3 regions of the Nocardiopsis oceani genome follow, and region 2 is predicted to be linked to each of the others. Evidence: predicted binding sites of a transcription regulator. Region 2 holds the regulator's gene; each other region holds the start of a gene.
The links. Region 2 encodes LexA, which represses DNA repair genes until DNA is damaged. Its sites were predicted from a motif close to TCGAACANNTGTTCGA; they were not measured.

Region 1 (7,685 bases), on a different contig from region 2:
GGATACCGCGTCGGGCAGGGGAACCAGAAGGGACGCAGGCACCACTGCCCGGTCGGCGTACCCGCCCGGGGCCATCGCCCAGCCGACCCGCTGGCCCACCCGCAGGTCGCTCACGCCTTCCCCGAGGCCGGCGACCACACCGGCGGCCTCCATGCCGGGGATGTGGGGCAGGGAGATCTTGTAGGCGCCGCTGCGCTGGTAGATGTCGATGAAGTTGACGCCTCGGGCCTCGACGTCCACGAGTACCTCGCCGGTACCCGGCACGGGGTCGTCGGTTTCGGCCAGGCGCAGTACTTCGGGGCCGCCGTTCTCCTCGATCACGATCGCGCGCATGGTTCTCCTCACTGGGGGACGGGTGCTGGAGCGACTGCGAGGACCGGGAACGGGCCGCGGCCCGGTGAGCTCAGTCCTCGACGTTGATCCTGTACAGAGCGTAGTCCGTGAACGCGGCGGTGAGCGGTTCCGTTCCGGCGGAGGGGCGCATGACGGCACCGACCCGGCGCCGGTCCTCGTCGTCGAGGTCGCCGTCGTCCGGAAGCGGGTTCTCGTCCGTGGCGGAGAGCACGAGGCTGTCGTTGACCCACATGTTCAGGTCCATGTACGGGTCCTCGTCCTCCTCGTTCACGTATTCGCAGGAGAGCTTGAGGTTGTTGGTGACCAGGTCGGCCACCTGCACGTCGTAGGGCAGGCCCGTCACGGAGGAGCGCTCGTCGTAGAGGTCGTAGGTCTCGAAGCCCCCCACGTCCGTGGTTTCGGCGAGCGCGTTGTCGCCGCTCTCCTCGGTCACCCTGCGGATCTGCGCCTCCTCCCCGTCGAAGCGCAGCAGCGCCTCGTACTGGGTGCGCTCCTCGTCGCCGTCCTGGTCCCAGCACCGAACACCGATCTGGCCCTCGCCGGGCCCTTCCATGGCGGCGACGTTGGTTTCGATAAGGACGTGCTCGGGGGTCTCACGCTCGAACGGGACGACCTCGCCTCGGGAAGGGTTGGAGTCGGGGTCGAGTTGGAGCACCATCGCGTTCTGCTCCTCCCAGTAACCGTCCGAGTGCTCGGGGTCGCTCTGGTCGAAGGAACGATTGCTGATCCAGTCGGGATCGGTGGCGAAGTCGGTGGCGTAGATGCTGGTGATGTCCTCGGGAGGGGCCTCCGAACCGGAGAACAGAGCCGTGGCGCCCACACCGATCAGCAGCACCACCGCGGCCGCGGCGCCGCCGATGAGCACCAGTTTGCGCCGCCCACGAGCGGATCCGTCGGCCCCGTTGGCAGCGGCCTGAGCGGTCGGGGGCTGGCCGGGGCCGCCCGAGCCGCCCTGTGCTCCGAAGACCGCCTGGCCATGGGACGGCGACTGCCCGTGTGGGGGGTGTCCCATCTGCTGGGACTGCGGAAAGGGCGGTTGACCGCCGCTCGGACCGTACGGGCCCTGGGGGTAGTGGCCGTGCGGTCCCTGCGGACCAGGGCCGCCCTGCCCCATGCCCTGCTGGGGCGGCAGGTGCGGGTTGTGGAACTGGCCCTGTTGGCCTGGCTGGCCCTGCTGGGGAGCGTTTCCCGGGGGGTATGGCTGGCCCTGCTGAGGAGGCGGCATCTGCGGGTCGTGCGGTACCGGCGGCTGCGCCTGGGTGTACGCCTGGGTGGACTGAACGCCGGCCTGGGTGGGCTGGCCACTGGTATCGGTGGGCTGACCGGCAGGTCGGGTGGAACCACCGGCGGGTGCCTGTCCCTGCCCCGCCTGGGTGTCCTCGGGCGGCAGGCCGGGCACGGGGGCGCTGCTCGGCGGCGCCCACGAGGTACTGATCGTGCGCCGCACCTCGGACTCCTCCGGCTCCGACTGGCCGGTCAGCCGGGCCAGGATCTGCTGCGAGGTGGGCCGGTTCCCGGGCTCCTTGTCGAGGGCGGAGCTCACCAGGTCCAACAGGCTCGGGTCGAGCCCGTCCAGTTTCGGCGGTGCCGAGGAGATGTTGTGCAGGACAGCGGGCACCGTGGCGGCGTCGAAGGGCGCCTTGCCGGTCCCGGCGAAGGCGACCAGGCAGCCCCAGGCGAAGATGTCCGCGGCCGCGGTGGCCTGCTCGCCCAGGATCAGCTCGGGTGCCATGTAGGAGGGAGTGCCCATGAGCTGGCTGGACCGGGTGACCGCGCCACCGGTGTCGTCCAGGGCCCGGGCGATCCCGAAGTCGATCACCTTGGGGCCGACAGGGGAGAGGAGGACGTTGGCCGGCTTGAGGTCGCGGTGGACGATGCCCGAACCGTGGATGGCGGTGAGCGCGGCCGCCACCCCCATCGCCAGGCCCTCGAGGGTGCCGCCGTGCATCGGTGTTCCGCCGCGGACCGCCTCGTCGAGGTTGGGGCCGGGCACGTACTCGGAGGCGATGAAGAGGGGCTCGCCCTCCAAACGGGCGTCGATGACCCCGGCGGTGGAGAAGCGTGCGACGCGTCGGGCGGAGTCCACCTCTCGGGCGAAGCGCAGCCGGAAGGATTCGTCGTCCGCCAGGTCCGGGTGGATGAGTTTGATGGCGACGGAGCGCTCGGCGGCGTCCTTGGCGAGGTACACGGTGCCCATGCCACCGCGTCCGAGGCGGCTGACGATGCGGTAACCGTCGAGTTCGCGCGGGTCCCCCGCGCGCAGGGGTTTGCCGCTTTCGTGCCCGTTGGACGTCACAGTTGGGGGTCCCTTGTATGGATCGTGAGTTTCGCGCCTATCAGCGTACCGATGCCGATACGCGGACAGGTTCTGGCGGTCCTCGGCCCGACAGGGGTGGGCCGCGGCTGAGCGGGGGGCCGAGGCCGGGGTGCTCTGTGGTGCCGGTGGTGACAGAGCTGGTGCTGAGAGCCGGTGCTCTTTGAGGTGATGCCGGAAACGGGGAAACAGTTCCCTAGAAGCCCCACCTTCGCTACTATTCGAATATGTGTTCGAACGCCTGGCCGTACTTCCCCACGGGCGGGCCACCCGGCTGCGTGCCTTCGCGCGCGGTCCGACGCCGAGGCAAACAGGAGCGGGTCGATGTTGAGGGGAACAGTCGTGGGGCGGTACTACGGGGCGGAGGTCACGGTCGTCGAGGACAACGGGCGGCCCACCCGTTTCACTTGGGACGGAAGGGTCTACGGGGTGCGCAGGATCCTCGACTACTGGGTCACTCTGCGCCGCGACTGGACACCCGGTGTGGGATCGCAGGTTCCCGAGCGCAGGCATTGGCGGGTGGAGGCAGGGTCCGCCTACTCGCAGGGCGTGTACGAACTGTGCCACGACACGAACGCAGAGGAGTGGCTGCTCTCCCGGGTCTGGGGTTGAGCGGCCCGCGCCTCCCGTTGGTCTTCTTGGTCCCCGCTGGCTTCGGGCCGGAGATCGACGAGGTCAGCGGCCGACCAGGTCGGAGGGGATGAGGCCGTACACTGCCAAATCGGCGCGGCCCTTGTGGAGCGGCATCGCGTTGCGCTCCACACCCTCGCGGACGAACCCGGCGGACTCGGCCACCCGGCGCGAAGCGGTGTTCCCGCTGGCCGCCTTGAGTTCCACGCGCTGGAATCCCTGGTCGATGGCCCAATGGGAGACGGCCACGACCGCCTCGGCGGCGTAGCCCTGGCCACGGCCCCAGGGTGAGATCCAGTAGCCGGTCTCCGTGACCATGGACGGCCACTGCGTGCGCAGCAGGGCCACCGATCCGACGAAGCGGTCGGTCTCCGCTTCCACTACGGCCCAGTGCTGGCCGTCGCCGCCGGTCCGGACGGACGGTGCGACGTGCAGGCAGAACTGCTCGGCGTTCTCGCGGGTGTAGGCCTCACCGGGGGCGGGGATCGGGATCCAGCGCTGCAGCTCGGGGTCCGCGCACGAGGCGTACACGTCGTCGATGTCGCGCTCGAGAATCGAGCGCAGACGGAGGCGGTCGGTCTCGAGGATGACCGCGGGCATGATCGGGGCGCTCTGAACGGTGGCCATGTTAGGAGTCCCCTCTGTGCTTCGACGTGCCGACGCCTCACCGGCGTGGTTCACCATACGCGCCTGCGTTCCGGGTGGAACAACGGGCTTCCCGCCCGCCTGGGCCAGGCCCAGTCTTCGGTGGGCGTCCCAGGCGGGCGGCACACACGGGTGCTGGACGGGCGTTCCAGGGGTCGTGTCAAAGCGCGCGTCAGTGCCAGCCGTCGATCACGCGCTGGCGGATCGCCGTGTCGAACACCTCGGCGAAGGCGCCCCCCGGGCACTCCGTGGAGAGCCAGTCACGGTGCCGGGCCACCGCCTCCTGCGGGGTCACGTCCCCGGTGTCCGGGTTCACGTACTCGATCTGTTCGGCCGGGTCCACCCCCGTCACCGCGCACAGCAACCGAAGGGTGCTCACAAGAGCGTCCTGCGCGGCCTGGGTGGGGAGTTCGGTGGTGAAGTCACCGAGGAGGCACACACGGATGTTGCCGTGGTTGAAGCCCAAGGCGTGCCCGGCCGTCACCGACTCCGCCCGGACCGGCAGAGGCGGCCCGGAGAAGACCGGCACCCCGCCGCCCGAATGCCGACCCTCGTAGACCACGCCTTCGGGGTCGATAAGCAGCTGATACCCGATGTCGCCCCATTCCTGCTCGGCCGCATGGAGGTGGTATACGGCGCGGACGTCGGCGGCGTAGTCGCCGGTGGTCGCCATCGCCGTGTGGTGCACGGTCAGGGCCTGCGTCCGGTGGAACTCCGCGGGCCACAGCTCGGTGCCGTCCTCGTCGAAGCGCAGTGACTCGTCGGCGCCCCAGCCCGCGCGTGTGCGCACGGGCAGCACCGCGTCGCCGGAGGGCGTGCGGACTTCGTCGGTGTCGGCGGACAACGGCACCTCCTCTACTCCGCTGACGCTCACTTCTTCACCGTCGAACAGGTTCACAGCGGTGAGGTCGGCGCCGTCCGCGCCGCTCACCTCGTAGCCGGTCGCGCCCTTCGGCGCCCGCACCATGGCGGTTGCGGACCGGGGGTGGTGTTCGGGGCCGCCGGTGTGGAAGTGCAGGTCCCGCCATTCTCCCAGCGCGCCGTCGGAGGTCTCGAAACGCACGGAGGCCCCCTCGGAGACCGCTTCCGGTGCCTGGGAGACACCGACCAGGTCGAAACGGAGACCGGGACGGACGACCGAGCCGCTGGCGGTCGCCCGCTCACTGAGCACCCTGGGGGCGGCGCGGGCCCCCGATCCTTGGGCGGCGGCGGGGCGCTGGTCGAAGAGGGCGGGGGTGAACGCGCTCAGACCCGCCGCGGCGGTGGCGCTGGCCAGAAAGGTACGACGTCGCATGGACCATCCGTTCCAGTGGGTTCGGGGGTTCCTCACCGGGGCAGGGGGTCGGATCTGGTGCCTTCGCGGTGTGATGCACCACACGCCGGTTTGGATCGCGGCAATGTCGTGGTGTGCCCAAGTCCTGTGGTCGCTGTCCACCCCGGTTTTGGCTGCGACCGAGGCGTACTGCGCACCGAGAGCCTTGGCGGAGGCCGACGCCCGGGCCAGGGCAACGGCCGGTCACCGAGAAAAGCTCGCTGCGGCGGTGAGCGGGCTCGGCCTGTCCGCTGTCCTCGCCGCGAAGGCCTCGTTCCTGCTGGTCAGAGCGCCCAACGCGGAAGAACTCAGGCCAAGGCTGGGGGCGCGCGGCATCGCGGTTCGCCGTGGCGAGACCTCTTCGGGGCTGGGACGGGAGTGGTTCCGTGTGGCCGTACGGGAACCGGGTACCCAGCGCGCGTTCACGCGAACTCTGGCACAGTTGATGATGACTTGAGGCCCCCGGCGTTCCAACCGGGGCAGGCTGCCCCGGGCCGGGGACCCGTGTGAGCGGCTTGGACGCCGCGGACTACGCTGGTCCGGACCCGTATCGGACCAGGCGAAAACGGGCAGCTCACAGACTTTTTCTTCGGGGAGCGACCATGACCGATGACGACCGCGAGGACGCGCGTCCGGAAGAGGGCACCAAGCGGCGCGGTAGCCGCCCCACACCCGGACTGGGTGGTCTGCTGGGCGGCCTCCTGGACGGGCTGCCGGAGAGCGGCAAGGGAACCAAGGCACAGGAGCCGAAACCCTCCGCCGTGCCGAACAACCCCTTCCGGCGCACCGCTCAGGAGCCGGAGGCGCCGCAGGAGCCGACCCCGGAGCCCGAGCCTGCACCGGCTCCTGAACCCGCATGGCACGCGGCTCCCGCGCAGCCCCAGGCCCCGCAGCCCCCAGCGCACCCCGGCCCCGCGCAGTCACCGCCCCAGCCCCAGGTCCAGGCTCAGCCCCCGACGGCACCACCATCGCCCCCCGCGCACGGGACCCGGCCTAACGTCATTCCCTTCCGCGGAGGCAACCGGAACTCGGACGGGCCACCACCCGGCCCCCAGACCGGTCCGCAGCCGTCTATGCCGCAGGCTGGCCCGCCCCAGACCGGTCCGCAGCCGTCTATGCCGCAGGCTGGCCCGCCCCAGACCGGTCCGCAGCCGTCTATGCCGCAGGCTGGTCCGCCGCAGACCGGCCCGCAGCCCGCACCCCCTTACCCCGAGCCCCCGACAGGACAAGCCCACCCCGCGTCGACAACACCCCCGCCTCCCGCGCACACCACGATCCCCGGCCACACGGACGCCAGTCCTATGGCCACCGACCCAGAGCAGAGCGACACCGTGCACGCACACCAGGCAGCGGCGCCCCTTCCGGAGCCGGAGCACACCGGTCCGCCTCAAGGGACCGGACCCCAGGCAACCCAGGAAGCACCGACCCACCCCGCTCAGGCCCCGAGCCAGCCCCAGGTAGTGAACCAGCCGTCCCAGCCGAGTCAGCCCACCGCGGCCAGCGACGACGCCTGGCAGCTCGACGTCCACGCCTTCGAGGAGACCGAGCGCGCGGCCGTCTACCGCGCCATCCGTGAACGCCGCGACGTCCGCGCGGGTTTCCGTCCGGAGCCGGTCCCCGTTGACGTGCTCACCCGAGTCCTTGACGCCGCTCACCAAGCGCCCAGTGTCGGGCACACCCAGCCCTGGGACTTCCTGGTCATCGACGACCCCGAGCGGCGTGCCCTGGTACGTGACCTCGCCGAGAACGAGCGGGACTCGCAGGCACACGCCCGACCCGGTCCCCGCGCCCAGGCGTTCTCCGGGCTCAAGGTCGAAGCGGTTCTGGAGAGCCCGCTCAACATCGCCGTCACCGTCGACCCGACCCGAGGGGCGCAGACCGCCGGTCGGCACTCCAAGCCCGCCTCCTATTCCGCCGCGCTGGCGGTCGAGAATCTCTGGTTGGCCGCGCGCGCGGAGGGGCTCGGGGTCGGCTGGGTCGCGTTCGCCGACGAACGCGACGTGGCCCGTGTGCTCGAGCTTCCCTCCCACCTCGAGGTCGTCGCCTACCTGTGCGTCGGCTACGTCGAGGAGTTCCCCACCGAACCCGAACTCAGCCTCGGTGGCTGGGCGAAGGGACGCCCCCTGTCCTGGGCGGTGCACCGCGACCGCTACGGTCGCCGAGGTCTGCCCGGCCAGGAGCCCACCACCCTGCTGGAGGAGACCATCACCGCCATCGGAGCGCTCAACGCCCGTGCCGTGGAGGAAGCCAGGGAGCGGCAGGACCGGATGACCAAGCCCCAGGGGTCCCTCGGAATCCTGGAAGAGGTGTCGGTCCAGCTCGCCGGGCTGGCGGGAGAGTGCCCGCCTCCGATCCCCGAGCCCGCGGCCGTCGCGGTCTTCGCCGGAGACCACGGGGTGTACGCCCAGGGGGTGACCGCCTGGCCGCAGG
Region 2 (7,685 bases):
CAGGGCCTTCAGCCCCAGGCGCCAGCCCTCGTAGTAGATGTGCTCGAAGTCGGCGACCGTGGCCTCCTCGGGCACGTTCACCGTCTTGGAGATGGCACCCGAGAGGAACGGCTGGGCCGCGGCCATCATGCGCACGTGGCCCATGGGCTGGATGTACCGGCGACCCATGGCGCAGTCGAACACCTCGTAGTGCTCGGGGCGCAGGCCGGGCGCGTCCTCGACGTGGCCGTTCTCGGCGATGTACTCGACGATCGCCTCGATCTGCTCCTCCTGGTAGCCCAGGTTCCGCAGCGCGCGCGGGATCGCCTGGTTGACGATCTGCATGGAGCCGCCGCCGACCAGCTTCTTGAACTTCACCAGCGAGAAGTCCGGCTCGATCCCCGTGGTGTCGCTGTCTAGCATGAAGGAAATGGTGCCGGTGGGAGCGAGCAGGCTGGCTTGGGCGTTGCGCCAACCGTTGCGCTCGCCGACCTTGAGGCAGTCCGCCCACTCCTTGGTGGCGGCGGCATGGATCGGCCGCTCCAGGGTGCCGACCGTGCGCAGGTCGTCGTTGGCGGCGGCGTGCTTGCGCATAACGCGCTTGTGCGCCTGCTCGTTGCGCTTGTAGCCGTCGTAGGGGCCCACGACACCCGCCAGTTCCGCGCTGCGGCGGTAGGCGGTACCGGTCATCAGCGAGGTGACGGCGGAGGCGACCGCGCGGCCGCCGTCGGAGTCGTAGGCATGGCCGGTCGCCATGAGCAGGGCGCCAAGATTCGTGTATCCGATACCCAGCTGGCGGTAGGCGCGCGTGGTGTCGCCGATCTGCTGAGTCGGGAAGTCGGCGAAGGTGATGGAGATGTCCATCGCCGTGATGACCAGCTCGGTGAGCTTGGTGAAGGTCTCCACGTCGAAGCTGTCGTCCTCGCGCAGGAACTTCAGCAGGTTGATCGAGGCCAGGTTGCAGGAGGAGTCGTCCAGGCTGAGGTACTCCGAGCAAGGGTTGCTTGCGCTGATTCGCCCGGTTTCGGGGTTGGTGTGCCAGTCCTGGATGGAGCCGTCGTACTGGATGCCCGGGTCGGCGCACTCCCACGCGGCCTTGGCCATGCGGTGGAAGAGGTCCTTGGCGTCCACGGTGGCGAGGACCTCGCCCGTGGTGCGGGAGGTGAGCCCGAACTCGGACCCGGTGTCGACGGCGCGCATGAAGGCGTCGGAGACCCGGACGGAGTTGTTGGCGTTCTGGTACTGGACGCTGAACATGTCGTCGCCGCCCAGGTCCACGTCGAAACCGGCGTCGCGCAGGGCACGGATCTTGTGCTCCTCGCGGGACTTGGTCTCGACGAACTCCTCGATGTCGGGGTGGTCGACGTCCAGCACCACCATCTTGGCCGCGCGCCGGGTGGCGCCGCCGGACTTGATGGTCCCGGCGGAGGCGTCGGCGCCGCGCATGAAGGAGACCGGGCCCGAAGCGGTACCGCCGGAGGTGAGCAGCTCCATGCTGGAGCGGATCCGGGACAGGTTCACACCCGCGCCGGAACCCCCCTTGAAGATGATCCCCTCCTCCTTGTACCAGTCGAGGATCGACTCCATCGTGTCGTCGACGGAGAGGATAAAGCAAGCTGAGACCTGTGCCTTGGACTCCGTTCCCACGTTGAACCAGACGGGCGAGTTGAAGCTGAAGAGCTGGTTGGCCAGTGCGTGCTTCAGCTCGTGGTCGAAGATCTCCGCGTCCTCTTCGGAGGCGAAGTAGCCGCTGGTGCGCCCGGTCTCGGTGTACATGCCGACGACGCGGTCGATGAGCTGCTTGAGGCTCCACTCCCGCTCGGGGGTGCCGACGGCGCCGCGGAAGTACTTGCTCGCGACGATCTGGCTGGCGTTGACCGACCAGCTGGCGGGGAACTCGACGCCGCGCTGCTCGAAGTTGACGGTGCCGTCGCGCCAGTTCGTCATGACGACGTCGCGGCGCTCCCACTCGAGGGCGTCGTAGGGGTGTGTCCCCTCGGTCGTGAAGACCCGCTTCATCTTGAGGCCCTTGCGGGTCCCCTTGCCCTTGCGCCCCGCTGGGCCGCTGGTGGTTTCGGTCATGGTGGCGTCTCCCCGAAAGTGCTCTTCGTGCGCGGACCGGCGGTGACCGCGCGGGCGTAATGAAGTTCGGAGTGGTGCCGGCACGGTGGCGTGCTCTGTCGTCCCGTGTCAGCCCACCCTGGGGCGGCTGGTCCCGGCGGCGCGCTCGACGCGCGGGGTCGCTACCCGGTGGAAGTCGTGTCGATGGAAGTCGCGTCCACCGCGGGAGTCTCCTCGTCCTCGCGGTCCTGGCGCAGGCTGGCGATCTCGGACTCGAAGTCGGCCAAGCTCTCGAAGCCCCGGTAGACGCTGGCGAAGTGCAGGTAGGCGACTTCGTCCAGGTCGCGCATCGGGCCGAGGATGGCGAGGCCGATCTCGTTGGCGGGCACCTCGGCCACGCCCCGGCCCCGGATCTCCTCCTCGACCTTCTGGCCGAGTTTGGCGAGGGCGTCCTCGGAGACGGGGCGGCCCTGGCAGGCTCGGCGCACCCCGGCGATGATCTTGGTGCGGCTGAAGGGTTCGGTGACACCGGAGCGCTTGGCGACCATCAGCAGGACGGTCTCCTGTGTGGTGAACCGGCGCTCGCAGACCGGGCAGGACCGCCGACGTCGGATAGCCGCGCCGTCATCGGTGGATCTGCTGTCGATCACCCGGGTGTCCGGATGGCGGCAGAACGGACAGTGCATCCCGGTTCACCTGCTTCCCTCTACCCGAACAACAACCCGTGACTCTACTAAACCACAACTTCTGGCCTGTCGCCCCATGGGCAACACCAGATGTTGTGGTCGAACTTATGACCCCGGCGGCGTGCGCCGCAACCTTCCCCGCGGCGCGTTCCGCACACGACGCGGTACCGCGGTCGACGGGCCGCGACCGGGACACGGGAAGACGGGGAATCGGGGCTTTCGGCACCGGGCGCCGCCTCCAAGGATAGAGGGGGTGGGGCGCGTGGCCTTCCGGACGGCGCACCCGCGGCATCGGCCGGAACCCCGCGCCCACATGGGCCTTTCCGGTATAGACGGCCCCCGGAGCGCGGACGCGAGACGAACCCCATACCGGACGGAGCACACCTCCCTATAGATCGAGCCGGATCCTGTTGCACCATTCGGGAGACAACGACGGGTGAACACGTGTACACACATAAGTGGGGTCCGCCGGAAACGGGGATCGGAAATCCTCTGCAATACCCCGCGGACGCTCGAACGCTTGTTTGATATCACCGTGTGCAACGACTAATGTTGACCTTGACTTAACGCCGGATTCGCCACCCCGTGGACCACCAGGTCGGCGCGGTCGCGGGTCGGCACTGGCCACGCTTGCAGGCCCTGACCGAACCGAATGCCGAGGAGGCCCGGCCGTGCCGGAGGAGAATCCCGGAGCCGTCGGCTCCGGACCCACCACTGTTCTTTCGCCCGTGGGTGGCACGGGCACTGACACGCCCGACTCCCCCAAACTCACCGCGCGCCAGCAGAGCGTTCTCAACTGCATTCAGCGGTACGTCCGGGAACGGGGCTATCCGCCGTCCATCCGGGAGATCGGTGACACCGTCGGCCTGTCCAGCCCGTCCAGCGTGGCGCACCAGCTCAAGGTCCTCCAGCGCAAGGGCTACCTGCACCGGGACCAGAACCGGCCGCGCGCCGTCGAGCTGCGCAGGCCCGGGCGCGATACCGGGCAGACCCTTACCCCGGAGGAGCTCACCGCTGAATCCACCCGCGCGGCCTCGGTGCCGCTGGTCGGCCGGATCGCCGCCGGTGGACCGATCCTGGCCGAGGAGGCGGTCGAGGACGTGCTCGCCCTGCCCCGCCAGCTCGTCGGCGAGGGACGCCTGTTCATGCTCACCGTGGTCGGTGACTCCATGATCGACGCCGCCATCACCGACGGTGACATGGTGGTGATCCGCCAGCAGCAGGACGCGGAGAACGGCGACATCGTGGCGGCGCTGCTGGATGACGAGGCGACCGTGAAGGTGCTGAACCGCGACAAGGACGGGCACGCCTGGCTGATGCCCCGCAACGAGGCCTACGAACCGATCAGCGGCGACGACGCGACCATCCTCGGCAAGGTCGTCACCGTGATGCGCCGGGTCTGAACCCCGGCCGTGCGACGGGCCCGGTTTCCCGCCGCCGGCACGTGAGCGACGGGGGCGGTCGGCGGGCCGATACGCTGAAGGGCGTGTCGACACCTGCCTCCGCCTCCGCCTCCGCGCACCGCCCACCGCGCACCAGCGGCCGCGCCCGCGCACTCCTGCCCGCGCCCCGCGTCCTCCTGTCCGCGGCCGCCGCGACGCTGCTCGCTACGGCCTGCATGCCCACGGAGGACGGTCCGGAACTGCCCGGCGCGGCCGGGGACGAGCGCGAGGTCTCCTTCGAGGGCGGGGGGCTCACCGTCCCCGGTACCTTCACCTCCCCCGCGGAGGGCCAGGACGGCACCGTCCCCGGGGCTCTCATCATCTCCGGCAGCGGGCCCACCGACCGGGACGGCAACGGTCCGGAACGTCCCGAGGCCGACACCAACCTCAACCTCTCCCGTGTCCTCACCGGCGCCGGGGTGGCCACGCTGCGCTATGACAAGTTGGGCAGCGGCGACGAGGCGGACATGGACGAGGCCCATCAGGCGGCCATGGAGGGGGCAATGGATCCGCTCGTCTTCGACGAGCAGATGGTCGCCGCCTACGCGGAGCTGGTCTCCCAGCCCGAGGTGGACCCTGAGCGCACCGTCGTCGTGGGGCACAGCGAGGGTGCGCTGTTCGCGCTGCGCGCCCACGACCTCTTGGACGCTGATCCCGCACTGGTACTGGCTGCCCCTCCGGGCACCCGCATGTTGGACCTCATCGACCGCCAGGTTGCCGAGCAGGTCCGCATGGGTGAGGCCCAGGGCGGGCTCGAGGAGGCGGACGCCGTCGGGATGCTCTCCGACGCCCGGGCGGCCCGGGCCGCGATCCGCGCCGGTGAGGATCTGCCCGAGGAGGACAGGACCGGGCTCTTCAGCTCCGAGAGCGAGGAGTTCCTCGCCTGGATCGACGATTTCGACCCGCCGGAGCTCGCCGAAGGGCTCCCGGGGGGCACCCCGGTGCTGGTCCTGTGGGGTGACGAGGACGCCCAGGTCAACCGTGCGGAGGTCGATCGGCTCATGGAGGGCTTCGACGGCGCCGAGCGGGTGGACCTGGCCGGGGTGGACCACATCCTGCGCGAGTACGACGACTCGCCGGGTGCGGCCGCGCTGGACGCCGACCGCGCCTTTTCGCCGGAGGTCGCCCCGGCCGTGGAGGACTTCGTCGACGGCCTCTGGTAGACCCTCGGGATGCCCGGCGTGGCTCCGGCCCGATCGGTCCTACCCTGGCTCGGCCCTACTCTGATTCGGGCAGCTCGTCGACGACGGCCTCTGCGAGGCGCTCCGCTTCCCCGGCTGCGACGTCGCCGTCCACCGAGCCGACCGCGTCGTAGTCGGTGGCGGCCGTGTAGCAGGACTCCACGTACAGGTTGGACACCCTGGTGCCGACGCAGCCCACCTCGAAGGTGCCTTCCTCGACCCAGCTCAGGGCCTCGTCGCCCAGCCCTTCGACGGGTTCGGATCCGTTGCCGTCGGCGGTGTCGTGCAGGGTGTCGGCGGCGGTCTCCTCGCCGCCTTCCACGGGTGCGGCCACCAGTACGAGGGTGGCGGCCGCGGGGACCGAGTCACCCGATCCTTCCGGGGTGGCCCAGCGGCACTGCCAGCCCTCCCCGAAGGTGTCCTGGACGGTGCCGATGGTCTCCTCGATCTCCGCCTCATAACCGGGCACGAGCTCCTCGAGGGTTTCGGTCTCCCCGATGTCGCACTCAGGTGCGGCTTCGAAGTCGCCGCGCTCCACCCCGTTGGCCAGGAGGTACCAGGCGAGCCACGCGGCCAGGCCCAGCGCCACCACCAGCAGGATGATCAGGAGGGTGATGGCGAGCCCGCGGCTCTGCGGCGGTGTGGCGCCGGGGTCGTCGGTCCGCGGTGCGTCCCCGGCCTGTGGAGTGGCGCCGTGCGGACGCGAAGCGCCGTGCGGAGGCGTGGGTTCGGTCCCGTCCGGCGGTGGTGCGGTCACAGTGCCTCCCCGAGTCGGCCAGCGAAGGCCACGGTGGTGTCACGGGCCTCCTCGAAGGGCACGGGGTCTCCGCCGGAGACCCCCGAGTAGGAGACGCGGACCACCAGGTTGTCGGTGTGGAAGGCGAGCTCGGCGGCACCGGGGACCTGGCCGCGCCAGACCTCGCCGTCGATCCCGGTGTCGGAGTCGACGGGTTCACCGCGCGGGGGAACCACCGCGCCCCGGGCCTCGGCGGCGGATTCGTCACCGGTGACGGCGGGTTCGGCTGAGGGGTCGGTGAAGCGCGCGGACAGGTCCACGCGCAGGACGCCCTGTACGCCGTCGTCCTGCCCCGCCGAGGTCCACACGCAGGCGGTGTTCTCTCCGCCCGCCAGAGGCCCGTTCCCGGTCGATTCCAGGGCCGCCTCGGGTACGGCTTCGGCGATGGCTGCCTCGGGGACCTCCCCGCACGCGGGCGCGGCGGTGTGGACGTCACCGCCGTGGGGTTCGTCGGGGTCGTCCCCGGCGAACCAGAGACCACCGCCGATGGCCGCGCCGGAGAGCACCACCGCACCCGCGCCGATGATCACCGCTCGCGTCCAGGGGCGGGGTTCACCGCCCGTCGCAGAGCCCACCCGGCCACCGCCTCCCAGTCCGTTGTCACGCCACAGTAAGGGGGCGACGGCCGCCCTCGCGACCACCGCCCCCGCGCGGCGGGTCAGCCGACGACGATGTTCACCAGCTTGGGTGCCCGGACCACGACCTTGCGGACCGTCTTGTCGGCGATGAAGTTCTGTGCCTTCTCCGAGGCCAGGGCCAGCCGCTCCAGTTCGTCGGGGTCGATGTCGGGCGCGACGGACAGCTTGTCGCGGACCTTGCTCTGCACCTGGACCACGCAGGTCACGGACTCCTGGACCAGCAGGGCCGGGTCGGCCTCGGGCCAGTTGCCCACGGCGACCGTACCGGTGTGGCCCAGCTTCTCCCAGCCCTCTTCTGCGACGTAGGGCGCGAAGAGGGACAGGGCGACGGCCACGAACTCGGCGGCCTCGCGGACCGCCGGGTCGGCGGCGCCGGGCCCGGAGTCGATCGCCTTGCGGGTGGCCGAGACCAGCTCCATGCAGCGCGCGATGGCCACGTTGAAGCGGCGGTCCTCGACCAGGCCGGTGATCTGGTCGATCATGCGGTGGGTGAAGCGGCGCAGCTCGGTGTCGCCCGCGGCGAAGTCGGTCCCGGGGGCGCTGGCCGCCCCGGCCTCGCCCATCACCCGGTAGGCGCGGTTGAGGAACTTGCTCGCGGCGACGACGGACACGTCGGCCCAGTCCACGTCCTCCTCGGGCGGGGAGGCGAACAGCATGGTCAGCCGGACCGCGTCCACCCCGTAGAGGTCGATCTCGTCGCCCAGGTCGACGCCGTTGCCCAGCGACTTGGACATCGCCCGGCCCTGGTTGATGACCTGGCCCTGGTTGGTCAGGCGGCGGAAGGGCTCGGTGAAGTTCACCATGCCCATGTCGTACAGGACCTTGGTGAAGAACCGCGCGTACATCAGGTGCAGGGTCGCGTGTTCCTTACCGCCGATGTAGTGGTCGACGGGGCCCCACTT
Region 3 (7,685 bases), on a different contig from region 2:
GTCCCGGACCTCCTCCTCGGTGACACCGGGGTGGGTGGAGACCAGCCGTACCGTCCCCTCGGGGCCGCCGAAGTCCAGCACCGCCAGGTTGGTGACGATCCGGCGCAGGTCGTGGGCGTGCTCGGTGCCGACCCCGCTGACCATGTCGACCTCGTCGACGAAGACCCGCCGGGAGTGCTTGGGGATCCAGTAGCTGGTGGGGTTGCGGAGGGTGTTGCCGGGTGCCCCGCGCGCGCCGAGCAGCTGGGATTTCGGCTTCTCCCAGTCACCGACGCAGGAGATGTTGCTGCGGCCGCGGCGGTCCAGCTGCGAGGCGCCCATCATGACGTGGCGGCGGCCGTGCAGGACGAGCCACAGGTGGTCCCGGAAGGGCAGCCACCCCTCGGCCTCGCCGCTGTCGGGGTCCGCGGTGCGTCCCAGCGGCAGCGTGTCCCGGCTGACGAGCGGCCCTCCGTCCGTGGTGAGCAGGTCCGGTTCGAAGGTGAGCCGGGCCAGTCTGGCCCCGAGGACCGAGCAGGTACCCATGGCGGCGGCGAGGGTCTCTCCGTCGCCGCGCCAGGCGTCCGCGCAGGCGGTCACGCACACTTCGGCTCGCGTCGTCGTCATCGGTTGACCTCCCGCTGGTAGGTGGGCTCGTCGGCGTCCAGGTAGCGCGCACGGAACTCCTGCCAGAGCTCCGGGTCGCGGGTGGCCTCGGCGTAGCGCTTCTGGAAGGCCTCGTCCCGCCCGTAGTCGGGCTCGCACGTGGTGAAGTGCGCGCCGTGGGGGGTCTCCGCGACCCCGGTGACCATCGACCGGCTGACCAGCAGGGACTGGACCGGCCCGGTGAAGGAGTCCACCAGTTGCTCGCAGGACACGTACGAGCTCTCCGCCGCCTTCACGAAGAGGTCGTCCATGTAGGGGTCGGGGCCGAGGTACTGCCCGTTCCCGCGCCGGTCGGCCCGGTTCATGTGCACGAGCGCCGCGTCGAGGCGGAGCGCCGGCATCGCTACCAGCTCCTCGCCGTCCGGTGCGGCGGCGGGGTAGGGGGAGCGGACGGTGCGCAGCCCGGGGTTGACGCGGAGTACGTCGGAACCGCGGCCCACGGGCGTGGGCAGGAACGGCAGCCGGTGCGCTGCGGCGAGCAGGCCGAACATGAACATGCCCTCGTCGTACTCGGTGAACTCGATCCCGCCGCTCTGGCGGGCGGAGCGGAAGAAGGGCTCCAAGGGCACCGAGTCCATGGTGACGAAGGGGGCGACCACGCGCCGCACCTTGCCGTAGGCGCACAACAGGCCCACGTCCGGGCCTCCGTAGGAGACCACGGTGAGGTCGCGCAGGGAGGAGCGGCAGATCGCGCGGACCAGCGCCATCGGTTTGCGGCGCGAGCCCCAGCCGCCGATACCGATCGTCATGCCGTCGCTCAGCGATCCGGCGATCTCGTCGGGTGTCTTCACCTTGTCCATCGTGGCCTCGCTCATCGTGTCTCCGATCCGGCGAACGCGTCGCGGTGCCGGTCCCCGGCGCCGGTCAGGTTGAGTTCGAAGGTGAACCCCTGCTCGAACCGGTAGCTGCGCTTGACGTCGACCGGGTCGATGCCGTTCAGGGACTCCTTGGTGCGCCGGATGACGTGGGGGTCCTTCTCCGCGATGCGGTCCGCGACCTCCAGGGCCGCGTCGCGGAGGTCGTCGCTCGGGACCACGGACAGCACCGAACCGAAGGCGTGCAGCTCGGCGGCGGTCGCCTCGCGGCAGGTGTAGACCATGGCGCGCATCAGGTGCTGGGGGACGAGCCGGGCCAGGTGGGTGGCGGCACCGAGGGCGCCGCGGTCCACCTCGGGCAGGCCGAAACGCGCGTCGTCCGCGGCGATCACGACGTCCGCGTTGCCGACCAGTCCGATACCTCCGCCGAGGCAGAAGCCCTGGACGGCGGCGACCACGGGGACCTCGCAGTCGTAGACGGCCCCGAAGGCCGCGTAGCAGCCCCGGTTGGCGCCGACGAGGGCGTCGAAGCCGGAGGTGCGCTGCATTTCCTTGATGTCGACCCCGGCGTTGAAGCCGCGGCCCTCCGCACGGAGGAGGACGGCGCGGGTCGCGGGGTCACCGCCGGCGGCTGTGAGTTCGTCGGCGAGGTCGTACCACCCGCGTACCGTCAGCGCGTTCACCGGCGGGGCGTCGACCACGATCTCGACGACCCCGTTCGGATGCCTTGTGGAGGAGATACTCATGCACTTCCTTCCCACCAAACGTTTGTTAGAATTTGATGCTACCAGCAGCCGAGGGAAGGGGACATGCCGGTGGAGCTGTAGGTCGGATCCGCTTTCCGCGCCGGCCGACTCAGGCCAGGAACCCCCTGATCAGCGCCTCGCTGCCCTCCAGGTGTTCGCGCACCGCGCGCCGCGCGCCCTCGGGGTCGTGCTCCCGGATCGCCCGGACCAGCTCCAGGTGCTGGGTGTTGCTGTGCTCCAGGTTCCTGACCAGCATGGGCATGGCATCCAGCAGGTCGTTGACGCGCATGCGCACCTCGGTGAGCGCGCGGGTCAGGGAGGCCGAACCGGTGAGTTCGGCGAGCGTCAGGTGCAGGACCGTGTCCGGGCGCCGGTAGTCCTCTACCTCGGCACCCTCCACCGCTGCCAGCCGTTCGGCGAGCAGCTCCTCCTGGGCGGGGGTGAGCCCGGTCTCGGCGAGCAGCACGGCGGCGCCGGTCTCCAGGGCCCGCCGGTGGGTGAACAGGTCGTCCGGGTCCGTGCCGCTGTCGCGGAGCACCCGCTGGGCCTCGCTCCGGCTCGGTTTCGGGCGCACGTACGTGACGAAGGTGCCGCCGAAGCGGCCGCGCCTCGACTCCACGTACCCGGCCTCCTGGAGGGCGCGCAGCGCGTCACGCAGGATGATCCGGCTGACTCCGAGCCGCGCGGCGAGCTCCCGCTCCGCGGGGAAGCGCTCCCCGTGTCCGACCACGCCCAGCCTGATCGCCGACAGCAGCCGCTCCACCGTCTCCTCGAACGGGTTGACGGTCCGGACCGTGCGGAACACGGCCTCGGTGGCCGCCCCGGACACCCCGTCGGTTGAAAGGTCCACGCTCGTTCCTTATTGCTGCTGTGATGGGTGGAAATTTTCCGTGTTCCGGGTATACCACCCCATTGACACGCCCGGTCGCCCCTGATTGCATGTTCCACCATTGGTCTGAACTCGAACCATACTCCCATGCGCCGCGGCGCGGACAAGGAGCCCCAGGTGCGGACGAACGACAGTCTCCCCCCACTGTCGCTGGACCAGCTCAGGATCGAGGCCGCCTCAGGCGAGGTGGACACCGTCCTGGTCGCCTTCACCGACATGCAGGGACGTCTCCAAGGCAAGCGGCTCTCCGCCCGCTTCTTCCTGGAGGACGCACTGGACCACGGAACCGAGGGCTGCAACTACCTGCTCGCCGTCGACGTGGACATGAACACCGTCGACGGCTACGCCATGTCGTCCTGGGAGACCGGATACGGCGACTTCGTGATGGTCCCCGACCTGAGCACCCTGCGGCGCACCCCCTGGGCCGAGGGCGCCGTCATGGTCACCGCCGACCTCGCCTGGCACGACGGCACCCCCGTCGCGGCCTCGCCCCGCCAGGTCCTGGACCACCAGCGCCGACGCCTGGCCGAACGCGGCTGGCAGGCCCACTCGGGCACCGAACTCGAGTTCATCGTCTACCGGGACTCCTACGAGCAGGCCTGGAGCAAGGCCTACCGGGACCTCACCCCCGCCAACCAGTACAACGTCGACTACTCGGTCCTGGGCGGCGCCCGCGTCGAACCCCTCCTGCGCCGCGTCCGCAACGAGATGACCGGCGCCGGACTCTACGTGGAGTCGGCCAAGGGCGAGTGCAACCTCGGCCAGCACGAGATCACCTTCCGCTTCGACGAGGTCCAGCGCACCTGCGACCAGCACAGCGTCTACAAGAACGGGGCCAAGGAGATCGCCGCGCAGGAGGGTATGGCGCTCACCTTCATGGCCAAGCCCAACGAGCGCGAGGGCAGCTCCTGCCACATCCACCTGTCCCTGCGCGACGAGGACGGAACCCCGGTCCTGGCCGACGCGGAGGCCGCTTCGGAGGCCGGCCTCTCCGAGACCGGACGCCACTTCCTCGGCGGCCAGCTCGCCGCACTGCGCGAGTTCACCCTGATGTTCGCGCCCAACATCAACTCCTACAAGCGCTACGTCCCGGACAGCTTCGCGCCCACCGCCGTCGCCTGGGGCGTGGACAACCGCACCTGCGCCCTGCGCCTGGTCGGCCACGGCCCGTCCCTGCGGGTGGAGAACCGGGTCCCCGGCGGCGACGTCAACCCCTACCTGGCCAGCGCCGCGATGATCGCGGCCGGGCTCCACGGGGTCGAGCACGCCATCGAACCCGGCGAACCCCTCACCGGCAACGCCTACGCCTCGGACCTGCGCAGCGTCCCCACCACCCTGCGCGAGGCCCTGGGCCTGTGGGAGGGCAGCGCACTCGCCCGCGAGGCCTTCGGCAAGGAGGTCGTCGCCCACTACGCCAACCACGCCCGGGTCGAGCTGGCCGCCTTCGACGCGGCCGTCACCGACTGGGAGCTGTTCCGGGGCTTCGAACGGCTGTAGCCGATCCTCCTCCGGGAGGCGGGGACGGGGCAGTGGAGGCAGACGAAGCAGTGGAGGCAGCGGCATCAGGGAGGGAAACCCAGTGAACACCAGCGACAGCACACCGGCCGGACAGCGCGAGCAGAAAGTGGTCGACCCGGCCACCGAGGAGGTCATCGCCACCGTCCCGCTCGCCTCCGCGGCCGAGACCGACGCCGCCGTCGCCCGCGCCGCTGCTGCCTTCCCCGCCTGGCGGGACACCCCGCCCGGTGAACGCGCCCGGCTCCTGCGCGCCGTCGCCGACCGCGTCGCGGCCCACGGCGAGGAACTCGCCCGCCTGGAGGTACGCAACGCCGGGCACCCGATCGGGCAGGCGCGCTGGGAGGCGGGCAACGTCTCCGACGTGTTCGCGTACTTCGCCGGTGCGCCGGAGCGCGCCGCGGGACGCCAGATCCCCGTCCCCGGGGGCTGGAGCGTCACCTTCGCCGAACCCCTCGGGGTGGTCGGCGTCATCGTCCCCTGGAACTTCCCCATGCCGGTCCTGTCCTGGGGCACGGCACCCGCCTTGGCCGCGGGCAACACCGTCGTGGTCAAACCCGCCGAACTCACCCCGCTCACCGCGCTGCGCATCGGCGAACTCGCCCGGGAAGCGGGCCTGCCCGACGGGGTCCTGCAGATCCTCCCCGGCGCTGGACCGGTGACCGGGGACCGCCTGGTGCGCCACCCCGACGTCGCCAAGACCGTCTTCACCGGCTCCACCCGGGTCGGCAAGGGGATCATGGCGGCCGCCGCCGAGGACCTCACCCGCGTGACCCTCGAACTCGGCGGCAAGAGCCCCAACATCGTCTTCGCCGACGCCGACCTTGAGCGGGCCGCGGCCGCCGCGCCCATGGCCGCCTTCGACAACGCCGGACAGGACTGCTGCGCCCGCTCCCGCCTGCTCGTCCAAGCCGACGTGTACGAACGCTTCCTGGAACTCCTCCGCCCGGCCGTGGAAGGGGTCGCGGTCGGCGACCCCGGAGACCCGGACACCGCTGTGGGCCCGCTGATCAGCGCCGCCCAGCGCGACCGCGTCGCCGCCTACGTCGACGGCGCCGAGACCGCCTTCCAAGGGAGCGCGCCCCAAGGTCCCGGGTACTGGTTCCCGCCCACCGTGCTCACCACCCGCGACCCCGCCGAACCCGCCTTCCGGGAGGAGATCTTCGGCCCCGTCCTGTCCGTACTGCCCTTCGACACCGAGGAGGACGCGGTACGCATCGCCAACGACACCGAGTTCGGGCTGGCCGGGTCGGTGTGGACCCGCGACATCGGCCGCGCCCTGCGGGTTTCCCGCGCGGTCCGGGCCGGGAACCTCTCGGTCAACTCGCACGCGGCGGTGCGGTACTGGACGCCCTTCGGCGGGATGGGCCAGTCCGGCATCGGCCGCGAGCTGGGCCCCGACGCCCTGGACGCGTTCACCGACACCAAGACCGTCTTCCTCGCCGACGACACCTGATCAGGAGACCGCCATGAACCGATTCGAGCACCGTGTCGCCGTCGTCACCGGCGCGGCGGGCGGCATCGGCCGCGCCACCGCGCACCGGCTCTCCGAAGAGGGCGCGACCGTCGTCGCCGTCGACCTGGACGAGGAGGGCGGCAAACGCGTGGCCGAGGAGACCGGTGGAGGTTTCATCCGGGCCGACGTCACCGACGAGGCCGCGGTGGAGGCCCTGTTCTCCCAGGTCCGCGACGAGTACGACAGCGTGGACGTGGCCTTCAACAACGCCGGGATCTCACCGCCCGACGACGACTCCATCCTCACCACCGGGATCGACGCCTGGAAGCGCGTCCAGGAAGTCAACCTCACCTCCGTCTACCTGTGCTGCAAGTACGCCCTGCCCCACATGCGCGAGCGGGGCAAGGGGGCGATCGTCAACACGGCGTCGTTCGTCGCCACGATGGGAGCGGCCACCTCCCAGGTGTCCTACACCGCCAGCAAGGGCGGTGTGCTCGCGCTCAGCCGCGAGCTGGGCGTGCAGTTCGCCAAGGAGGGGATCCGCGTCAACGCGCTCTCCCCGGGTCCGGTGAACACGCCCCTGCTGCAGGAGCTGTTCGCCAAGGATCCCGAACTCGCCTCCCGCCGCCTGGTCCACGTCCCGCTGGGCCGCTTCGCCGAGGCGACCGAGATCGCCGCTGCCGTCGCCTTCCTGGCCAGCGACGACGCCTCGTTCATCACCGCGTCCAACTTCCTGGTCGACGGCGGGATCTCCGGCGCCTACGTCACCCCGCTCTAGGGAACGGCCACACCGCATCCGCCACCACCGAGCCCGCACCGCTGGAAGGGGAGGGACCCGTGCCGCCCGTCGTCGGGATCACCGCCTACGCCGAACACGCCCGCTGGGGCGAGGCCTGGGAGCTGCCCGCCACCCTGCTGCCACAGCACTACGTCGACTCCGTGGCCGCCGCGGGGGCGATCCCCCTCCTGCTGCCGCCCGTGGCCGGGATCGCCGGGGTGGTGGACCGCCTGGACGGGCTGCTGCTGGCCGGGGGCGGCGACATCGACCCCGGCCGCTACGGCGCACCGACCGGCGCACACACCGCCGGGGTGCAGGCGGGCCGCGACACCGCCGAAGTGGACCTGCTCTCCGGGGCACTGGCCCGCGGCCTGCCGGTCCTCGGGATCTGCCGGGGCATGCAGCTGCTCAACGTGTGCCGGGGCGGCACCCTGCACCAGCACGTACCCGACGTGGTGGGCAACACCGAGCACCGCCAGCGGACGGGGGTGTTCGACCCCCACCCGGTCACCGTCGCCGAACACTCCCGCACCGCACAGGTACTGGGCCGCACCATGCTCGACGTGCCCACCTACCACCACCAGTCCGTCGCCGACCTGGGCCGGAACGTGTCCGCGACCGCCTGGGCCGACGACGGGACGGTGGAGGCGCTGGAGTACACGGACGTGTTCAACGTGCTCGGTGTGCAGTGGCACCCCGAGATGGGCACCGACCCCAGCCTCTTCGCTTGGCTCACCGAACGCTCCGCCGCACCCTGATGACCGGATACCGTCTGTTCCCGATCAACTAGAGGTTCTGGGAGTCGGTATGAATCGTGCAGAAGCTTCGCTTTCCTCTGGTG

Region 1: ACYVDG_RS05875 (DUF6504 family protein) is a predicted target of LexA. The motif match lies at 2,890-2,905, and genes of this name have one in related genera.
Region 3: ACYVDG_RS09320 (enoyl-CoA hydratase family protein) is a predicted target of LexA. The motif match lies at 2,221-2,236, and genes of this name have one in related genera.

What each region holds. Positions count from the first base shown of each region.
Region 1 covers NZ_BAAHAR010000008.1:17,401-25,085, forward strand. Annotated here, with positions in the region: gene ACYVDG_RS05865 (quinone oxidoreductase family protein) at 1-333, opposite strand, end outside; gene ACYVDG_RS05870 (serine/threonine-protein kinase) at 404-2,650, opposite strand; gene ACYVDG_RS05875 (DUF6504 family protein) at 2,993-3,280, shown strand; gene ACYVDG_RS05880 (GNAT family N-acetyltransferase) at 3,344-3,925, opposite strand; gene ACYVDG_RS05885 (peptidoglycan recognition protein family protein) at 4,116-5,237, opposite strand; gene ACYVDG_RS05890 (hypothetical protein) at 5,386-5,712, shown strand; gene cobT (nicotinate-nucleotide--dimethylbenzimidazole phosphoribosyltransferase) at 6,557-7,685, shown strand, end outside.
Region 2 covers NZ_BAAHAR010000033.1:62,604-70,288, forward strand. Annotated here, with positions in the region: gene ACYVDG_RS20360 (vitamin B12-dependent ribonucleotide reductase) at 1-2,061, opposite strand, end outside; gene nrdR (transcriptional regulator NrdR) at 2,223-2,726, opposite strand; gene lexA (transcriptional repressor LexA) at 3,398-4,129, shown strand; gene ACYVDG_RS20375 (alpha/beta hydrolase family protein) at 4,213-5,331, shown strand; gene ACYVDG_RS20380 (hypothetical protein) at 5,387-6,106, opposite strand; gene ACYVDG_RS20385 (flagellar basal body-associated FliL family protein) at 6,103-6,720, opposite strand; gene leuS (leucine--tRNA ligase) at 6,804-7,685, opposite strand, start outside.
Region 3 covers NZ_BAAHAR010000013.1:3,705-11,389, reverse strand. Annotated here, with positions in the region: gene ACYVDG_RS09330 (CoA-transferase subunit beta) at 1-606, opposite strand, end outside; gene ACYVDG_RS09325 (CoA transferase subunit A) at 603-1,460, opposite strand; gene ACYVDG_RS09320 (enoyl-CoA hydratase family protein) at 1,457-2,206, opposite strand; gene ACYVDG_RS09315 (FadR/GntR family transcriptional regulator) at 2,316-3,056, opposite strand; gene ACYVDG_RS09310 (glutamine synthetase family protein) at 3,213-4,592, shown strand; gene ACYVDG_RS09305 (aldehyde dehydrogenase family protein) at 4,675-6,066, shown strand; gene ACYVDG_RS09300 (3-oxoacyl-ACP reductase) at 6,080-6,844, shown strand; gene ACYVDG_RS09295 (gamma-glutamyl-gamma-aminobutyrate hydrolase family protein) at 6,904-7,602, shown strand; gene ACYVDG_RS09290 (hypothetical protein) at 7,652-7,685, shown strand, end outside.